4 regions of the Alicyclobacillus acidocaldarius subsp. acidocaldarius Tc-4-1 genome follow, and region 4 is predicted to be linked to each of the others. Evidence: predicted binding sites of a transcription regulator. Region 4 holds the regulator's gene; each other region holds the start of a gene.
What was found. Region 4 encodes LexA, which represses DNA repair genes until DNA is damaged. Its sites were predicted from a motif close to CGAACATATGTTCG; they were not measured.

Region 1 (4,210 bases), 1.2 Mb from region 4:
AGACCCGATGGCCTTCCGCCTCCGCCCTCGCGATGGCGAGCGCGACCACGTCCCGCGTGCGGAGGTTGTCCGCCGGATCGGCAAAAAGCGGCGCACCGCCCTCCGTGACGAGCACCGCGCCTGCGCCGCGCAGCGCCTCGGAGAGAAACATCGCCTCGCTATCCTGCCCAAGCCACATCGTCGGATGAAACTGCACAAACTCGAGATTCGCGAGCGTGGCGCCCGCGTGATAGGCGAGCGCGACGCCTGCGCCCACCGCGCTCGGTGGATTCGACGTGCGGCCGAAGAGGGCGCCCACCCCGCCCGTGGCGAGCCCCGCGGCGCGACGAGCCGCGACAAATCGTTGACGGGCCCCGTCCCAGGTCCACACGCCGACGGCCCGCCCCGTCGCGTCCTGCGCAATGCCCACGCAGTGCTCCCGACGGATTTCGATCCGCGGATGGCGCGCGGCCGCCTGCCAGAGCGCTTCGGTGATGAAGTGCCCGGTGGCGTCTCCGCCCGCGTGAACGATGCGCTCTTTCGTATGGCCGCCTTCCCGGCCCAGGGCGAGCCGCCCGGACGAATCGCGATCGAACGGAACCCCGAACTGTGCGAGCCACGCGACAACACCCGGCGCTTCTTCGGTCAATTCGCGCACACGCTGGGCGTCGCATAGCCCGGCACCCGCGCGCAGCGTGTCTTCGGCGTGCAGTGCCGGGTCGTCACCCTCGCTGAGCGCGGCCGCAAGCCCCCCCTGCGCCCGCGCTGAGCTCGACGTGCGCGGCCCTTCCCCCGCGATGACGCACACGTCCTCGGCCTCGGCCGCGGCGAGCGCGGCGGTGAGCCCTGCGATCCCGGCTCCGACGATCACGACGCCTGCCGCTTCCATGTCGACAAGCCCCCTTTACGCGAGTTCCACGTCGATATCGAGCCCCACGTCCACGGCCTGGGCGCGCATGGTGATGTGGCTCATGGAGATGAGGTCGACGCCCGTCTCCGCCACAGCCCTCAGCCGCCCCGGGCGCATGTTGCCAGAAGCCTCCAGAAGCACGCGGCCCCCGGTGCGCCGCACCGCCTCGCGCATGATCTCGAGGTCCATGTTGTCGAGGAGCACCACGTCGGCGCCCACCGCGATGGCCTCCTCCAGTTGATCTAGGGATTCGACCTCCACTTCGACCTTGTGGACAAACCCCAGCCCGCGCCTTGGCGCGCAACACGGCCTCGCGGACGCCGCCCGCGATGGCGATGTGGTTGTCCTTGATGAGCACCATGTCGTCGAGCGCAAACCTGTGATTCCAGGCGCCTCCAACGCGGACCGCGTACTTTTCCAGCGCCCTCCATCCGGGCGTGGTCTTCCGCGTGTCCAGGATGCGCGCCCTCGTTCCCGCGATTTCGCGGACGGCGTCGCGCGCAGCGGTGGCGATGCCCGTCAAGCGGGACAGAAAATTGAGCGCCGTGCGCTCCGCGCCGAGGATGGCCCGCGCCGCGCCCTCCACCCGCATCACGATTTGAGGTCCGTCGAGATCGATCCCGTCCGCGCAGGCCACTGTGACCCGGAGAGTCGGATCTACCTCATGAAACACCCACGCGGCCACGTCCGTGCCGCACACCCTGGACGGCTCTTTGATCCACACGCTCGCGCGCGCCGTCGCATCGGCTGGGATGACCGCTTCGGTCGTGAGATCGCCACGGCCCAGGTCTTCCGCGAGCGCGAGGCGGACGAGATCGCGCGTCACCACGTCGAGCCACATCGCCCTCACGCCTCCTCCTGCGCGCCTCGCCACCTAGCCAGGCGCACCACATCTGTCTAATCAACTGTATATACAGTAGCACACACAGCGTGGCGTTTCACCTGGAAATTGCGCGGGACTTGCGAAACGAAGGAAACGGAAATATACTGAAATCAGAACATATGTTCGACTTTGAGCAGGTCGAGCCTAGGGGGAGTGCCAGGGTGGAGGCGCCGAAGTTTCTTCATCTCGAGGTGAAACGGGCGCTGAACCGGGTCCGAGCCTCGAACATGCCCTTTACATGGTCGCTGAATCCGTATCGAGGCTGCGGACACGGTTGCGCCTTCTGCTATGCGCGAGGCACGCACGAATATCTCGGGTACAGCGCGGACGACACGTTTCGCTCGCGCATCCACGTGAAGCGAGATCTGCCGGCCGTTCTCGAGGCGGAACTCGAAGCGCGGCTGGCGCGAGCAGGCGGAGACCTCGAGCGGATGGCTGCCTCTCTCGGCACGGTGGCCGTCGGCACGGCGACGGACCCGTATCAGTCAGCCGAAGCGCGCTTCCACATCACGCGCCAGTGCCTCGAGATCCTCATCCGGTACGGCGTCCGGTTCAGCATCACGACGAGATCGCCACTCGTGCTGCGAGACATCGACCTTCTGCGGAGCGCCAGGCTGGAGGGCGTGCACGTGAGCCTGCACACGCTGGATGCCGAGATCTGGCGCGCGTTCGAGCCCGCCACGCCGCCGCCCGCCGTCCGGCTGCGCGCGATGGGGCAGCTCGCGCAGGCCGGGATTCCCGTGAGTGTCTTCGTCGCACCCGTGCTCCCCTACCTGACGGACGACGCCCACTCCATCGCGGCGGTGATGCAGGCCGCCCGGGTGGCAGGCGCCACGGATGCCATGGTGTCTCCTCTGCGGCTGGCACCTGAGGTCAAGCCGTGGTTCTTCTCCGTCCTCAAGCGCGCGTACCCGGCGATGGTTCCCCGATACGAACGGCTGTACGCGGGCCGCGCCTATCCATCGCGCGCGTACGCCGAGCGGTTGTACGCGGTTGAAGCCCTCGCCAGGCGAATGGCGGGTCTTGCGCCGCGGCAGACGCCCACGGACTCGCAGGATGCCGAGCCGGCCGCGCAGACGGCAAGACTTGCGCGCGCGGAACCAGGGAATACCGCGCCCGGTTCCCGCTACATTCAGTTGACGCTGCCGCTTTAGGCATCACATGCCGATGTACTGCGCGTAAAGCGAACGGGCGCGGGCGGGATCGTCCGTGCCGTGCACCAGCGCCCGGCCGTTGGGAAACACGGTGAGCGCGATGCCTTCTGTCTCAAATCGGAGCAGAGCGTCATTCGCGCGCACAGTGCCAAGCGGCCGCAGGCGCTCGGCGAGCGCTGACAGCGAAAGCGCCACGTTCTCCTGAGGCCGCACCTGAATCGTCTGGCGGCCGCAGAAGGTGATGGAAAGCGCCCGGCGGCCAGCGCGGAGGGCCACAAAGTCGCGTCGCCCGCAACACGGGCAGTCTCGCTTCGGCCCGCCCATGCGGATGAGGCGCACGTCGGTATGCCAGACGTCGGCCTGGAGGATGGCGTTCGACAGGGCGTCCTCGCGGCCCGAAAGGTACTTCAGCACCTCCGCTACCTGGTACGACGCCATCCACTGCACAATGGGCGAGATGACGCCGACCGTGTCGCACGTGTCGTGTCCCACGCGGGCGCCGTAGCCCAGCAGACACACGAGGCACGGCGTCCGGCCGGGGCGCAGAAACGCGCTCGTGCCGTGCGCCTCCACCGCGCCCGCGTAGGCCCACGGGATGTTGTGCTTGACCGCGACTTCGTTCACCAGATACCGGACCTCGAAGTTGTCGCTTCCGTCGATCACGACGTCCACGTCGGCGAGCAGGTGCTCCGCGTTCGAGGCGTCGAGATCGTCCACCACGGCTTCGATGGCGATGCCGCTGTTGGCGGCCGCAAGCGCGTTGCGCGCCGCAATGGCCTTCGGCGTGGCGTTCCGGGCGTCCTCCTCGGTGTACAGCAACTGGCGCTGCAGATTCGACGGCTCGACGACGTCCCGGTCGATGAGGCGCAGATAGCCCACGCCGGCGCGCGCGAGCTGCGCGGCACTCGCGGTCCCGAGTGCGCCGAGCCCCACCACGGCCACGCGAGCTTGCGAGATGCGCGCCTGTCCCGCCTCGCCGATGGGCCGAAAGCGAATCTGGCGCGAATATCGGTCCTTGAAGTCGAAATCCGTCATGGCGCGGCCTTCCTTTCAACTCCGGCCAACGACGCCCGCCTCTGGGCTCGAAGGCGATGGCACGCTCGATTTCGGGATCCGACCGGCGCGCCGCGCGAGATAGCCAGCCTCGACCGCCAGCCGCATCGCCCGTGCCATCGCGACCGGATCGCCCGCCCGGGCGATGGCGGTGTTGACGAGCACGGCGTCCGCACCGGTCTCCATCGCGAGCGCGGCGTCGGACGGCGCGCCGATGCCCGCGTCCACCAC
Region 2 (4,210 bases), 790 kb from region 4:
CTCGCGGCGTCCCGGCCGCCCACCAGGGAGATCCGCGTCCGACACGAGCGCGACGTGCGTGAGGAACTGTTCCAGCGCGCCCATCTCGCCGTCCGACACGCCCTCTTCGTCAAATTCGCGCGTCAGAGACAGGAACTCGTCGAGGTTTTCCAGGCGGTTCTCGGCTTCCATGCTGCGCTCCGCGCGAAGGGCCTCGCGATATCCCGACCGCTCCAACAGCTCGTCCGTGAGATCCGTCAGTGGCAGGAAAGCGCGCTGGAGTTGCAGCGTCTGAATCAGCTCCACGAACGACTGAAGCGCGGACGCCGCCTTCTTCGAAATGCCCGCTTCGGGAGCGTGGAGCGCCGCCTCAAAAAGAGACGTTCCGCGCTGCCGCGCGTACTCGGCCAGCTTCTCGAGCGTCGTATCGCCAATTCCGCGCTTCGGCACGTTGACCACGCGGAGGAACGACACATCGTCGTTCGGATTGGCGACGAGGCGCAGATAGGCGATCACGTCCTTCACCTCGCGCCGCTCGTAGAAGCGAAGACCGCCGTAGATGCGGTACGGAATCCCGCGCTGCAGAAACGCTTCCTCGAGGACGCGCGACTGCGCGTTGGTACGGTACAGGATAGCCACGTCCCGGTACCGCCGCCCATCGGCCACCATGCGCGCAATTTCGTCCGCCACCCAATCGGCCTCCACGCGCTCGTCCGGCGCGACGAACAGCTTCGCCCGCTCACCTTCGCCCCGATCCGTCCACAGGTTCTTCTCAAGCCGCAGCTGATTGTGCTGGATGACCTGGTTCGCGATGCGGAGGATGCGCCCGGTGGAGCGGTAGTTTTGCTCGAGCCGGATGACGCGCGCATCCGGGTAATCCCTCTGGAACTCGAGGATGTTGCGGATGTCGGCTCCCCGCCAGCCGTAGATGGACTGGTCCGAATCGCCGACGACACACAGGTTGCGGCGCCGCTCTGCGAGCAGCTTGACCAGGACGTATTGGGCGTGGTTGGTATCCTGGTACTCATCGACATGGATATGGCTGAACCGGTGCTGATAATACGCGAGGACATCCGGCACCTTGCGGAAGAGCTCGACCGTCTTTACGAGGAGGTCGTCGAAATCGAGCGCCTGATTTTCGCGCAGCCGCCTCTCGTACGCCAGGTACACGTCGCCCACCATCTTGTCGTACGGCGATCCGGCGAGATCGAGCGCCTTCTCGGCCGAACGCAGCTCATTCTTGTGCTGGCTGATGACGGAAAGCACGGCTCGCGGCTCGAACTTCCGCACGTCGATGTTCATCTCCTGCATCAGGCGGCGGACGAGAGAGACCTGATCCGCGGCGTCGAGCACGGTGAACGCCGAGGTGTACCCCAGGTGATGGATGTCGCGCCGCAGAATGCGCGCGCACATGGCGTGAAAGGTCGACGTCCAGATGTCGGAGGCGACAGGCCCCACTAGGCGCTCAATCCGCTCTTCCATCTCCCGCGCCGCCTTGTTCGTGAACGTGATGGCGAGAATGGCCCACGGCGGCACGCGGCGCTCGGCAATGAGGTACGCAATTCGCCGCGTGAGCACACTCGTCTTGCCGCTACCCGCGCCGGCGATGACGAGCACCGGCCCGTCGGTCGCCGTAACCGCCTCGCGCTGCTTTTCGTTGAGCCCCTTCAGAATGTCGCTCGCTCCCGCCGTGGCCACCATCCATCACCCTTTGCACGCACCGTTGTGTTATTGATCAGTATAGCAGGTCTGTCCAACGAACGCGATCACGTGTTCGCATCGAAGAGCGGCGCCGAGGAGTGATGAACCCATGGAGCTTTCCCGGACTCACCACACCATTCAAGTGATTCGCCCGCAGCGAGAGGCGGATCGACAGTGGCTCCTCGACTTATGGAACCGCGAATGGGGCGGCGAAACGATGGTCTCGCGCGGCAGGGTGTACCGACTGGAAGATGTCGAAGCCGTCATCGCGGTGAAGGGCGGCGCCTACGTCGGTGCCGCCACGTTCGTGGTCCTGGACGAAGAATGTGAACTGCTGAGCCTGAACAGCCTGGTGGAAGGCATCGGCGTGGGGACGCGCTTGTTGCAGGCGGTGGAAGATAGGGCGAAATGGGTCGGCGTCCCGCGCGTGACGCTCATCACATCGAACGACAATCTGAAAGCGATGCGATTCTACCAGCGGCGTGGCTACCGGTTTCACGCCGTGCACGTGGGTGCCATCGACGAGGCGCGGAAGCGAAAGCCGTCGATTCCGCGCCTCGGCCTCGATGGCATTCCGCTGCACGACGAGATTGAGATGCGGAAAGTTTGGTAGGCGCCTGGCGTCACCGGGCTTGCAGGCTTCGCCACTCTTCCGCGAGGATGCTGTACACGGCGTGATCGACGTAGTGGTCGTACAGCCACTCGGCTTGTCGTTTGCAGCCTTCGTACTGGAAGCCAAGCCGTTCCGCGACGGCCCGGCTCTTGTAGTTGCCTGTCGCGGCGCGGATCTCCACGCGATTCAGGCCGTATTCACGAAACAGGATGTCGATCACGGCCTTGCAAGCCCGGGTCATGATTCCTTTGCCCTGATATCGCTCGCCCAGCCAATAGCCGAGGCTCGTCGATCGATTGGCCCAATCGATGTAGTGCAACCCCAGCACACCGGCGATCTCGCCTCGGTACCATAGGCCAATCTCGGCGCCGTTCTGAGCCGCATATCGTTGGAGACCAGACTGAATAAACGCTCGCGTGTCCGCCGAACTCTGATTGTCGTCCAAAACGGCAGCCACTCGCGCAGGTAGGCGCGCGACTCATCCAGCAGTCGGAACAAGGCGTCGGCATCTCTGGGTTCCAACAGCCGAAGCCTCAAATCATCGTCAATCGTCTGGTAAAACATCGTCCCCTCCCATGACAATCAGGCGTATCTGCATTCCATTCTGAACGGAGAGGAAAAATTCCTCCCACAAGGAGAGAAGTACCTTTATGACTCGCGAAATGCCAAGCCTGTTTATCGCCCACGGTTCCCCGATGGTGGCGATCGAGGACAGTGTCTACGGACGTTACCTGGATCAGTTGTCGCGCGATCTCCCTGTCCCGCGCTCCATCGTCGTGTTCAGCGCCCACTGGACCGAAGGAGTTCAGACCATCTCGGCATCGCCTCAACCCGACACGATCCACGACTTCTACGGTTTCCCAGAGACGCTGTACCAGATCCGATATCCAGCCCCAGGAGACCCTGCGCTGGCCGTTCGAATCCAAGAACTTCTCGTGAGCGCCGGGATCGAAGCGCGCCTGGACCTAGCCCGCGGCTTCGACCACGGCGTCTGGACGATTCTGTCTCGCATCTTCCCGGATGCGTCCATCCCCGTCGTCTCGATGTCCGTCGATCCGGCGCTTCGCCCGGAACATCAGTTCCAAATTGGCCGGGCGCTCGCACCCCTGCGACAAGAGAGCGTTTTGATCATTGGAAGCGGTGCGACGGTGCACAACCTGCGTATGCTTCAATGGAACCGGGAGGACGGCCAGCCGGAAGCCTGGGCGGAGGCGTTCGAGCGCTGGCTCGAATCGCGCATCTCCGAAGGGGACGTCGATGCGCTGTTTGCCTACCGCGAAGAGGCGCCGTATGCGGAGTGGGCCGCGCCGTCGTGGGGCGTGGAGCACTTGATCCCGCTATTTTACGCGATGGGTGCTGGTGAAGAGCGGCCACAAGGGAGGCTTTTGCATCGCGATTGGCAATACGGCTCACTCGCCAACAGCGTATATGCATTTGGAGAGCTTGTCTGATGGAAAGCATCTCAGGCATCCCTTTTCCACAAAAAGGCCTTGACGAGGAAGGTGCCCTCTGCTATATTTATCGCTGTCCGCTTTGAGGCGTCAAGGCGACGGAATGTAGCTCAGGTGGTAGAGCGCACGGTTCGGGACCGTGAGGTCGCAGGTTCGAGTCCTGTCATTCCGACCACTCAAGATCGAAAATCCGCGCATTGTTGCGCGGATTTTTTCGTATTCGCGTGCGATAGGCCCCTGGCTTGGCCGCGCTGTCGCGTACCGCCCCCTTGCCTCATCCGCGTCTCCAAAGCCGCAGGATTCCCTCGCGCCATCACGAATGTTTTCAATGATAAACATTTTTCATGCATAAGGGAGGTCTTCTTCTTGCGCCTGGAAGATCGCGTCGCTGTCATCACAGGTGCGGCATCCGGCATGGGCCGCGCGATGGCCATTCGTTTTGCTCAGGAGGGTGCACGCGTGCTCG
Region 3 (4,210 bases), 410 kb from region 4:
TGCGTCACCATCGACGAGGCGCAGGTGGTGAAAAACGCCTCGACGCAGCAGGCGCGAGCGCTTCGGGCGTTGACGAGTCGTCACCGCGTCGCGCTCACGGGCACGCCTGTGGAAAATCGGCTCGATGAGCTGTGGTCGCTCATGGATTTTTTAAATCCTGGCTACCTCGGATCGCTGCGCTGGTTTCGGACGACATTCGGTTCCATCGCGGAAGGGCGGGATCTGAGCGGCGTGCGCATGCGCCAACTGCAACTGCTGCTTCGCCCGGTGCTTCTGCGCCGCCGAAAGAGCGATCCGGCGATTGCGCCGGAGCTCCCGGAGAAGTGGGAAGTGGAGGAGCGCGCGCTCCTGACGGCCGAGCAGGCCGCGATATATCAGGCGTTGGTGGATCAGATGTTCGCGCAGATCGCGCGTGGTCCGAGTGCCATCGCGCGAAGAGGCGCGATTCTGACCACGTTGCTGCGGCTCAAGCAGGTGTGCGATCACCCGGCGCTCATCTCGGGCGGGCGGCCATCTGCCAAGCGGAGCGGGAAGCTGCGGAGCCTTTTGGATCTCCTGCGCGTGGTCGTGGACGGCGGGGAGGCCGCGCTTATCTTCACGCAGTTTCGAGAGATGGGCGAGATGTTGTGCAAAGCGGTGGAGGATGAACTCGGATTTCGGCCGCCTTTCCTGCACGGCGGCATGTCCGCCAAGGCTCGGGGCGAGATCGTCGAGCAGTATCAGACCAAGCGAATGGCGTCGCCCGTGCTCGTCCTATCACTGCGAGCAGGGGGCGTGGGGCTGAATCTCACGCGGGCCAATCACGTGTTTCACTACGATCGATGGTGGAATCCGGCGGTGGAAGATCAGGCGACGGACCGCGCGTACCGGATCGGCCAGTCGCGGGGCGTGGAAGTGCACAAGATGATCTGCGCCGGGACGCTGGAGGAGCGAATTGATGAGATGCTGCGGGCGAAGCGGGCGCTGTCCGACGTGGTGAGCCGCGTGTCGGAGGACTGGGTGACCGAACTCGACGACGAGGCGCTGTATGAGTTGTTTGCGTTGAACCCGGTCGACGTGATGGAGGAGGATGCGCCGTGAAGCGCGGTCCGTACGCGTCGCGCTGGGAGCCCGTGCTGGTCGAGGTGGATTCGTCTCACCTTCGCGCCGCTACGCGCCTGGCGATGTCGGGAGCGGTGCGCGCGACCGCGTGGGACGGCGCCGGCTGGCGGGCGGTGGTGGAGCGGAGCGGCACGCGCCGCGCCTTCGACGTGTGGCTGCCCAAGCTGGCGGATTACGCGGGGCACGCGCGAGACGTGGCGCGCTGGCTCGCGTTGCGCCCCGATTGGCTCGCGGCGCATTACGCGGGGGAGTGGGACGAGTCGTTTCTGGAGTTTCTATCCGCGCATCAGGTGGAGGTGGTGCCGACGGGCGAGACGGCGGCTCGGCTGCGCGCGCTGTCCACCTGCACCTGCGAGGAGATGGATCCGCTTTGCCCGCACGTCGTGGCGGTGCTCCTCGCGTTCATCTGGGAAGCGGACACATGCCCGCTGGCGGCGTTTCGGCTGGTCGGGATCGAAGTGGACCAGTTGCTCGATCTCGTCCAGGAGGAGACGGCCGCGCTTGCGGGTGATGCGGGGGCGCCAGGGCACACCGATGTTCCTGAGGCGGGCGGGAGGGATGGGGCCTGGAGTCCCGAAGAATGGTGCAAAGATGCGCCGGTTCGGCCGTTGGGGAGGATGCGGCCCATCGTGAGGTGCGAGATTCGCCCATGAGGGCGGGTCTTTTCTTTTGCTCAAAGATGCGAACATATGTTTGTTTTCTGCTTGACTCGGGGTATAATGAGGGCATAGAACATTTGTTCGGTGGTGAGTGAGATGCGGTACAGTCTGTACGGCGAATGCGAAGGGCTGCTGGGCGAGGGCCAAGGCCCGTTTTTGGTCGAAGAAGATGGCAGGATCATCGATGTCTCTCGCACCGCAGCGCGGGCGGGGGTGCGGCTGGGAATGCCGGTACGGGAAGCTCTGGCGCTCATCCCGGGCTGCCGCGTGGAATCGGCTACAGGCGAATCAACACCCTGGAGGCATTTGCGCCAAGTGCTGTGGTCGCATACGCCGTGGGTCGAAACGCATCCGGACGAGCGGCGGTTTTGGATCGAGCTCTCCGGGCCGCGCGTCCCCCTCGCGGAACTCCGGCAGATGGCGCGCGACATCCGCCGGGGATTGACGGAGGAACAGCGGGTGGTGCTCGCGCTGGCCAAGACGCCGTGGCAGGCTCGTATGCTCCTCGCGTGGAGCCGGCAGGAGCGGGTGCCGGGGGCGCTGTACCGAAAACTGGGCGCTGAACCGCTGGTCGTGGCGCCGGATCTGCTGAACAGGGAGGATGAGGCCGTCTGGATGCGCGCGCCCATCGCGGCGTCGTGGTGGATTCCCGACGATGCCAAGGCCGAGCTCATCTCCCTGGGCGTCTTCCGACTGAAAGATCTGGTGGAGATCCCGGAGGACATGTTGTGTGCCCGCTTTGGAGAGCAGGCTCGGATCTGGCGGATGAAGGGTACGGAGAACAGAGGGCTTCGGCCGGATCGCCCGCCTGAGGCGTGGAGCGCCTCGTGGCGCGGAGACGCGGAAGGCGTGCTGCTCGAACAGGCGAAGATGCAAGTTCGCCTATGTCTGGAAAGCCTTTGTAGCCGCCTCGTGCGATTGGGGCTGGCCGTTCAAACCCTGTCCATCGCTTTGTGGACCGACGCGCGCGAGATTCGATGGGAAAAGCGGATTGCGAAGCCCACTCCTCAGCCGGACGCCTTATGGGCCCAGATGGCGTGGCCGGAAGAGATCCATCGGGCGCGGCGAATTTGGGGCGTCGAATTGTGCGCGACCGAGGTGGCGGAGCTTCGCCCGGTGCAGATGGGCCTGTTGGAGCAGGGGAAGGCGCTCGACGCCCTCGAGGCGCGGGATTCGGCGAACCGGCTCGAGCGGTTGAACGCGTGGGATGTGTGGATGTCGAAGTGGCCGAAGTTGCAGCGGGGCATGGCGGCGGATTTTCGCGAACGACGCCTGGCGCTGGTTCTCGCCGAGATGGCGCGTTGAGCCGCTTGGTGCGCAGGCCCTTGGCCGTGCTGCAATGGGAGGCGGATCTCCCGCGCTCGTTCATATACGTAGGCCAGAGACACCAGGTTCTATGGGTTCTCGATGAATGGTGGGAGATGGGCGACTGGTGGAAAGCCGGGCGGGATCGGCGAATGGTGCGCGTGTGGACGGATGTCGGCGCGTGCATGGATTTGGAATGCGAGGATGGGGTCTGGCGCGTGTATCGCGTTTGGGATTGAGGAGGGCGTGCGATGTTTGTCCATCTGCACTGTCATTCTCCCTATTCGTTTCTCGACGGGGCTTCCAGCATCGAGGCGCTGGTCGCGCAGGCGGCCGCGCAGGGCATGCCCGCGCTGGCCTTGACGGATCGCAATACCATCGCGGGGCAGCCCGAGTTTCATCGGTTGGCCGCCGCGTACGGTGTGAAACCCATCGCGGGCGCGGAACTGACGATGGAGGACGGATCGCAGCTTGTGGTTCTGGCGGAAGATGCGAAGGGGTTTCGTCACCTATGCGAGCTTCTCACGCGAATGCACGTGGAGGCTCGGGATCGCGCGGATCCCAGGCTGCGGGAAGCAGATCTGTTTGAGCGGAGCGAAGGGCTTCTCGTCCTGTCGGGAGGGCTGCGCGGGTTCGTCCAGCGGGCCTTGGCGCGGCGCGCATACGGGGATGCCCAGAGGTTCGTGGAGCGATATCGGGATGTGTTCGGGGACCGGTTTTATCTCGAGTGGACGGCCGACGGACTCCCGGGCTGCGCGCGGCGCATGCGGGATTTGCTCCATCTCGCCGAGGCGACGGGCGTGCCCGCCGTCGCAGCGACCGATGTTCGCGCCGCCAGCCCGGAGGAAGTCGCGGTGCACGATGTGCTCACCTGCATTCGGGTGGGGTGCCATTTGCAGACGCCCCATCCCGAGCGCCCGTTTAACCGCCTGGGGTATTTGCACGATGAGGCCGAAGCAAGGCGCAGGTTCGCGCAAGATCCGCGAGCCTTGGCGCGGACGGTCGAGATCGCCGAGCGGTGCTCCCCCGTATTTCCCGCGGAAGGGCCTCTGTTTCCCGAATACCGAGATGCGTCGGGCCGAGGCGGGGTGGAACTTCTTCAACAACTCGTGTGGCAAGGGGCGCGGGAGCGATACGGAAAGGTG
Region 4 (4,210 bases):
CGATGCAATAGGGAATGAAGGGCTCTCGGCCTTCCTCCTGCACCATCATGTTCTCCCCGGAGTGCTCCTGGTGTGCCTTGAGGTCGTAATCGGTGCGATTCGCGACACCCAAAAGCTCGCCCCAGCCGAACGGAAAATGGTACTCGATGTCCGTCGTCGCCTTGCTGTAGTGGGACAGTTGCTCCTTTGCGTGATCGCGAAACCGCAGATGTTCCGCCTTGATCCCGAGTGAGAGCAACCAGTCCATACATGTCTGCCGCCAATACGCAAACCATTTTTCGTCTTCGCCTGGCGCGCAGAAGAACTCGAGCTCCATCTGTTCGAATTCGCGCGTGCGAAAGATGAAGTTCCCGGGCGTGATTTCGTTTCGGAAGCTTTTGCCAAACTGACCGATGCCAAACGGCAGTTTCTTGCGCATGGTGCGTTGGACGTTTTTAAAGTTCACAAAAATGCCTTGCGCGGTCTCGGGGCGGAGATACACCTCGTTGGCCGCGTCTTCGGTCACGCCTTGAAACGTGCGGAACATCATGTTGAACTGCCGGACGTTCGTAAAATCGCGAGCTCCGCAGTTAGGGCAAGCGATTTGAAGTTCCTCAATCAGCCGCTCCATCTCGGCAAACGGCAGGCCGTCCACCACCAACGACTTCCCCTGCGCCTCTGCAGCCTCTTCAATGAGTTTATCCGCCCGGAAGCGGGCCTTGCACTGACGGCAGTCCACCATCGGGTCGTGGAAGTTTGCCACGTGTCCAGACGCCACCCACACCTGCTTATTCATGAGGATGGCCGAATCCAGACCGACATTCAACGGATTTTGCTCGATGAAAAACCGCCACCAGGCGCGCTTCAAATTGTGTTTGACCTGGGCGCCGAGCGGCCCATAATCCCACGTGTTGGCCAATCCGCCGTAAATCTCGGAACCAGGGAAAATAAAGCCTCGCCGCTTTGCGAGCGACACCAACGTGTCCATTGTGACCTGCATCGACTGTTCCTCCTGCTCGTCCTCAATATGGCTATGATAGCCGAGGCCGGCGCCTATGCGCAACGGAGCGCGTCCGCTGTGCCTATTTTGGCAGGGTGTTGTGTATAATGAAACTCCGACTGGTCTCATACCGGCGCGAGCGGTCGCAGCATGGGGGGAGAGTTCGTGAAAACCAAGCAACGCGTCAAAATGGTGTTTCTCGACATCGATGGCACGCTGTTTGTAAACGGCCGGATCGTGCCCAAAAGCGCCGCGGCGGTCGCCAAACTCATTGAAAACCACATTCCGGTCGCCGTGTGCACGGGTCGGAGCGTCATTCATGCGCAGCACGTGCAGGCCTCGCTCGGGATCCCATACGGCATCTATTTTAACGGCGGTTTGGTAAAGGCCGGAGATCGAGAAATCTTTGCTCTGCCTTTCTCGCGCGAAGTGGTTCGCGGCATCCTGCAAGCGGCGGAGCGCCGCGGCATTCAGACCATCATTCACACGCACGATCACGCCTTCAGCCTGCGGCCTATTCCACCGCAATATCTTCCAGTCCTCGCGTCCTACGACTTCCCGCCCATCGCTTGCGAGCCGAGGATGGCCGATCGGCTGGACGAGATCGGCGTCTTTCAGCTGAACGCATTCATGACCGCCGAGTGGGACGACGTGTTCGAACGCGAGTTCCCCGAATGCTACGTGTACCGCTGGCATGAACAGGCCGTCGACTTCCAGCGACGGAAGTCCGACAAGTCCATCGGCGCGATGCACCTCCTCTCGTATCTGGGCATCGCACCTGAGGACGCCGTGCACATCGGAGACGGCGGGAACGACATCGGCATGTTCCGCACCATGGGATACTCCTTCGCCATGGGCAACGCGAATGACGAGGTCAAGCGCGCGGCCAAACGCGTCACGTCAAGCGCCGACGAGGGCGGCGTAGCGGACGCTTTGGCCGAACTTGGGCTCATCTGAGATCCCACCTCCGAACACGTGTTTGCACCTTCCCGCGCGACGTGGTAGAATGGGTGCGAAGGGAGTGGGAACGGTGAGCGGTCTCACGGCTCGTCAACGCGCAATTCTCGAGTTTATCCGAAAAAACATCCGCGAAAAAGGATACCCGCCATCGGTGCGAGAGATTGGGGAAGCGGTCGGGTTGGCGTCCAGCTCGACGGTTCACGGGCATCTCGAACGACTGCAGCAGAAGGGTTATCTGCGTCGAGATCCGACCAAACCGAGAGCTCTGGAACTCCTTGTGGACGACGAGGAACCGGGGGATGTCGTGCTCGCTCCCATCGTCGGTCGCGTCACGGCAGGACTTCCCATCTCGGCGCTGGAAGACATCGAAGGATACTTGCCTTTGCCTCGCGACGTGGCGAAAGGCGATGAAGTCTTCGTGCTGCGCGTGATCGGTGAGAGCATGGTGAATGCGGGCATTCTGGATGGAGATCTCGCCATTGTTCGGCGGCAGACGTCGGCCGATAACGGGGATATCGTCGTAGCCATGACTGATGAAGACGAGGCCACCATCAAGCGGTTTTACCGGGAAGATGGCCGTGTGCGCCTCCAACCGGAAAACGACGCCATGTCTCCGATGTACTTTCCGAACGTAACCATCCTGGGCAAGGTCATCGGGATCTTTCGGCAGATCCGATAGAAAGAAAAACATGCGGCGCAAGCCTCTTTTGCTTCGCCGCATCTTCAGAGCACCTCTACAAGACCAGGCATCGAGATACGTCAAGCGGTCACAGCGAACGTCCTCGCTCCGACTGGAGCCAGTCGCTTTGGATCTTCTCCATCGTCTTCTTGCTCGTCTCCGGCACGGCCCGCTGCATGAAGACGGCCATGGCGATGCAGAAGAGCGCGAAGATCCAAAACGTCCACGTCCCGCCAATCGCCTGCAACAAAATCGGGAAAAACTGTGCCACGAGATACGTGGCGAACCACAGCGCAAAGGATGCGATAGCCATCGCGCGGCCGCGGATAGCGGTCGGATAGATCTCGGACAACACAATCCAAACGCCGCCGCCCCAGGAAAGCTCATACGCAATCGTGTGCGCAAACACGAGCGCGAGAACCAGCCACGTGATCATGTGCGGCAGCGAAAAGGCGATGCCGAGGACGACGAGGAAGAGCGCCATGAGCATCCCGTTCCACACAAGCAACCGCTTTCTTCCGACGCGATCGACGATGAGCATGAGCACAATGACGAAGATGACCTTGATGGCGCCAATCCAAACGGTGTCGTAGAACGACGCGTTGGTGCCTGCGCCGGCCGCCTTGAAGATCATCGGGGCGTAATAGCCCACCGCGTTGGTGCCCGTGAACTGCTGAAAAATCGCGAGCACAATGCCGATGCCGAGCGCCTTTCGAATGCCCGGGCGCGACAGTTCCTGAAACAGGGAATCCGGCACGACTTCGAGCGATTTGCGAATCTCCTCGACGTCCCACCGCGCGCGCTCGGGACCGCTCACGCGTTCCAGAATCGAGATGGCTTGCGCTTCGCGTCCCCGTTTCATCAGATACCTTGGGCTCTCCGGCACAAAGAACAGCAGCGCGAAGAAGATGACAGCCGGGATGACGCCCATGGCAAACATCCAGCGCCAGCCTGTCGTCTGGTTCCAGGCCGTGGTATGCGAACTCACGATGGCCGCGTTCACAAAGTAGACGATAAAAATCCCGGACACAATCGCCAACTGGTTCGACCCGACTAATCGCCCGCGGATCCGCGGTGGTGCGATTTCGGCAATGTAGAGCGGTGACAACAGCGATGCCAGCCCGATGCCGACGCCCCCGATGAACCGCCCGGCCACCAACACGCCTACGCTCGGCGCGAAGGCCGAGATCAGGCTCGATGCGATGAAGATCACGCCCGCGACCGACAGCGCTTTCTTCCTCCCAAACGAGTCGCCGAGGAAGCCTGCAATCAGCACGCCGAGCATGGCGCCGAGATCGATGCTGCTCGAGACGAGGCCGGTGGTCGCGGCGCTCATGTGAAACTCCGACTTCAAAAACTCGTTCGCCCCTGCAATCACGCCCGTGTCATACCCGAAGAGGAGCCCGCCAAGCGATGCAATCACGACGACCGTCACGACATAGCCCAGATTTGCCGGAATCCCCTTCGTCCTATCCTTTGCCAGTGGAGGCCTTCGGTTCGTCCTCGAATCGCCCGACGCCGGTCTCACCCCCTTTCAGCCATGAGCGTGTCACAAAGACGCCACCGCCTGAACTGGCCCCACTCGCAATACA

Region 1: a site for LexA is predicted at 1,885-1,898, ahead of TC41_RS12780 (SPL family radical SAM protein). Genes of this name have one in related genera too.
Region 2: a site for LexA is predicted at 1,743-1,756, ahead of pcrA (DNA helicase PcrA). Genes of this name have one in related genera too.
Region 3: a site for LexA is predicted at 1,784-1,797, ahead of TC41_RS04705 (Y-family DNA polymerase). Genes of this name have one in related genera too.

What each region holds. Positions count from the first base shown of each region.
Region 1 is NC_017167.1:2,632,716-2,636,925, forward strand. Features, by position in the region: gene nadB (L-aspartate oxidase) at 1-868, opposite strand, end outside; gene TC41_RS16955 (nicotinate-nucleotide diphosphorylase) at 884-1,150, opposite strand; partial or broken gene TC41_RS16960 (carboxylating nicotinate-nucleotide diphosphorylase) at 1,230-1,730, opposite strand; gene TC41_RS12780 (SPL family radical SAM protein) at 1,934-2,926, shown strand; gene TC41_RS12785 (ThiF family adenylyltransferase) at 2,930-3,961, opposite strand; gene TC41_RS12790 (thiazole synthase) at 3,977-4,210, opposite strand, start outside.
Region 2 is NC_017167.1:653,613-657,822, reverse strand. Features, by position in the region: gene pcrA (DNA helicase PcrA) at 1-1,680, opposite strand, end outside; gene TC41_RS03030 (GNAT family N-acetyltransferase) at 1,790-2,293, shown strand; partial or broken gene TC41_RS03025 (GNAT family N-acetyltransferase) at 2,304-2,857, opposite strand; gene TC41_RS03020 (dioxygenase family protein) at 2,944-3,744, shown strand; tRNA gene TC41_RS03015 (tRNA-Pro) at 3,844-3,919, shown strand; gene TC41_RS15610 (SDR family NAD(P)-dependent oxidoreductase) at 4,111-4,210, shown strand, end outside.
Region 3 is NC_017167.1:1,029,874-1,034,083, forward strand. Features, by position in the region: gene TC41_RS04695 (DEAD/DEAH box helicase) at 1-1,080, shown strand, start outside; gene TC41_RS04700 (SWIM zinc finger family protein) at 1,077-1,754, shown strand; gene TC41_RS04705 (Y-family DNA polymerase) at 1,857-3,065, shown strand; gene TC41_RS17010 (hypothetical protein) at 3,182-3,304, shown strand; gene TC41_RS04715 (DNA polymerase III subunit alpha) at 3,317-4,210, shown strand, end outside.
Region 4 is NC_017167.1:1,443,219-1,447,428, reverse strand. Features, by position in the region: gene TC41_RS06795 (glycine--tRNA ligase) at 1-979, opposite strand, end outside; gene TC41_RS06790 (Cof-type HAD-IIB family hydrolase) at 1,145-1,936, shown strand; gene lexA (transcriptional repressor LexA) at 2,010-2,618, shown strand; gene TC41_RS06780 (sugar porter family MFS transporter) at 2,707-4,146, opposite strand; gene TC41_RS06775 (tagaturonate reductase) at 4,168-4,210, opposite strand, start outside.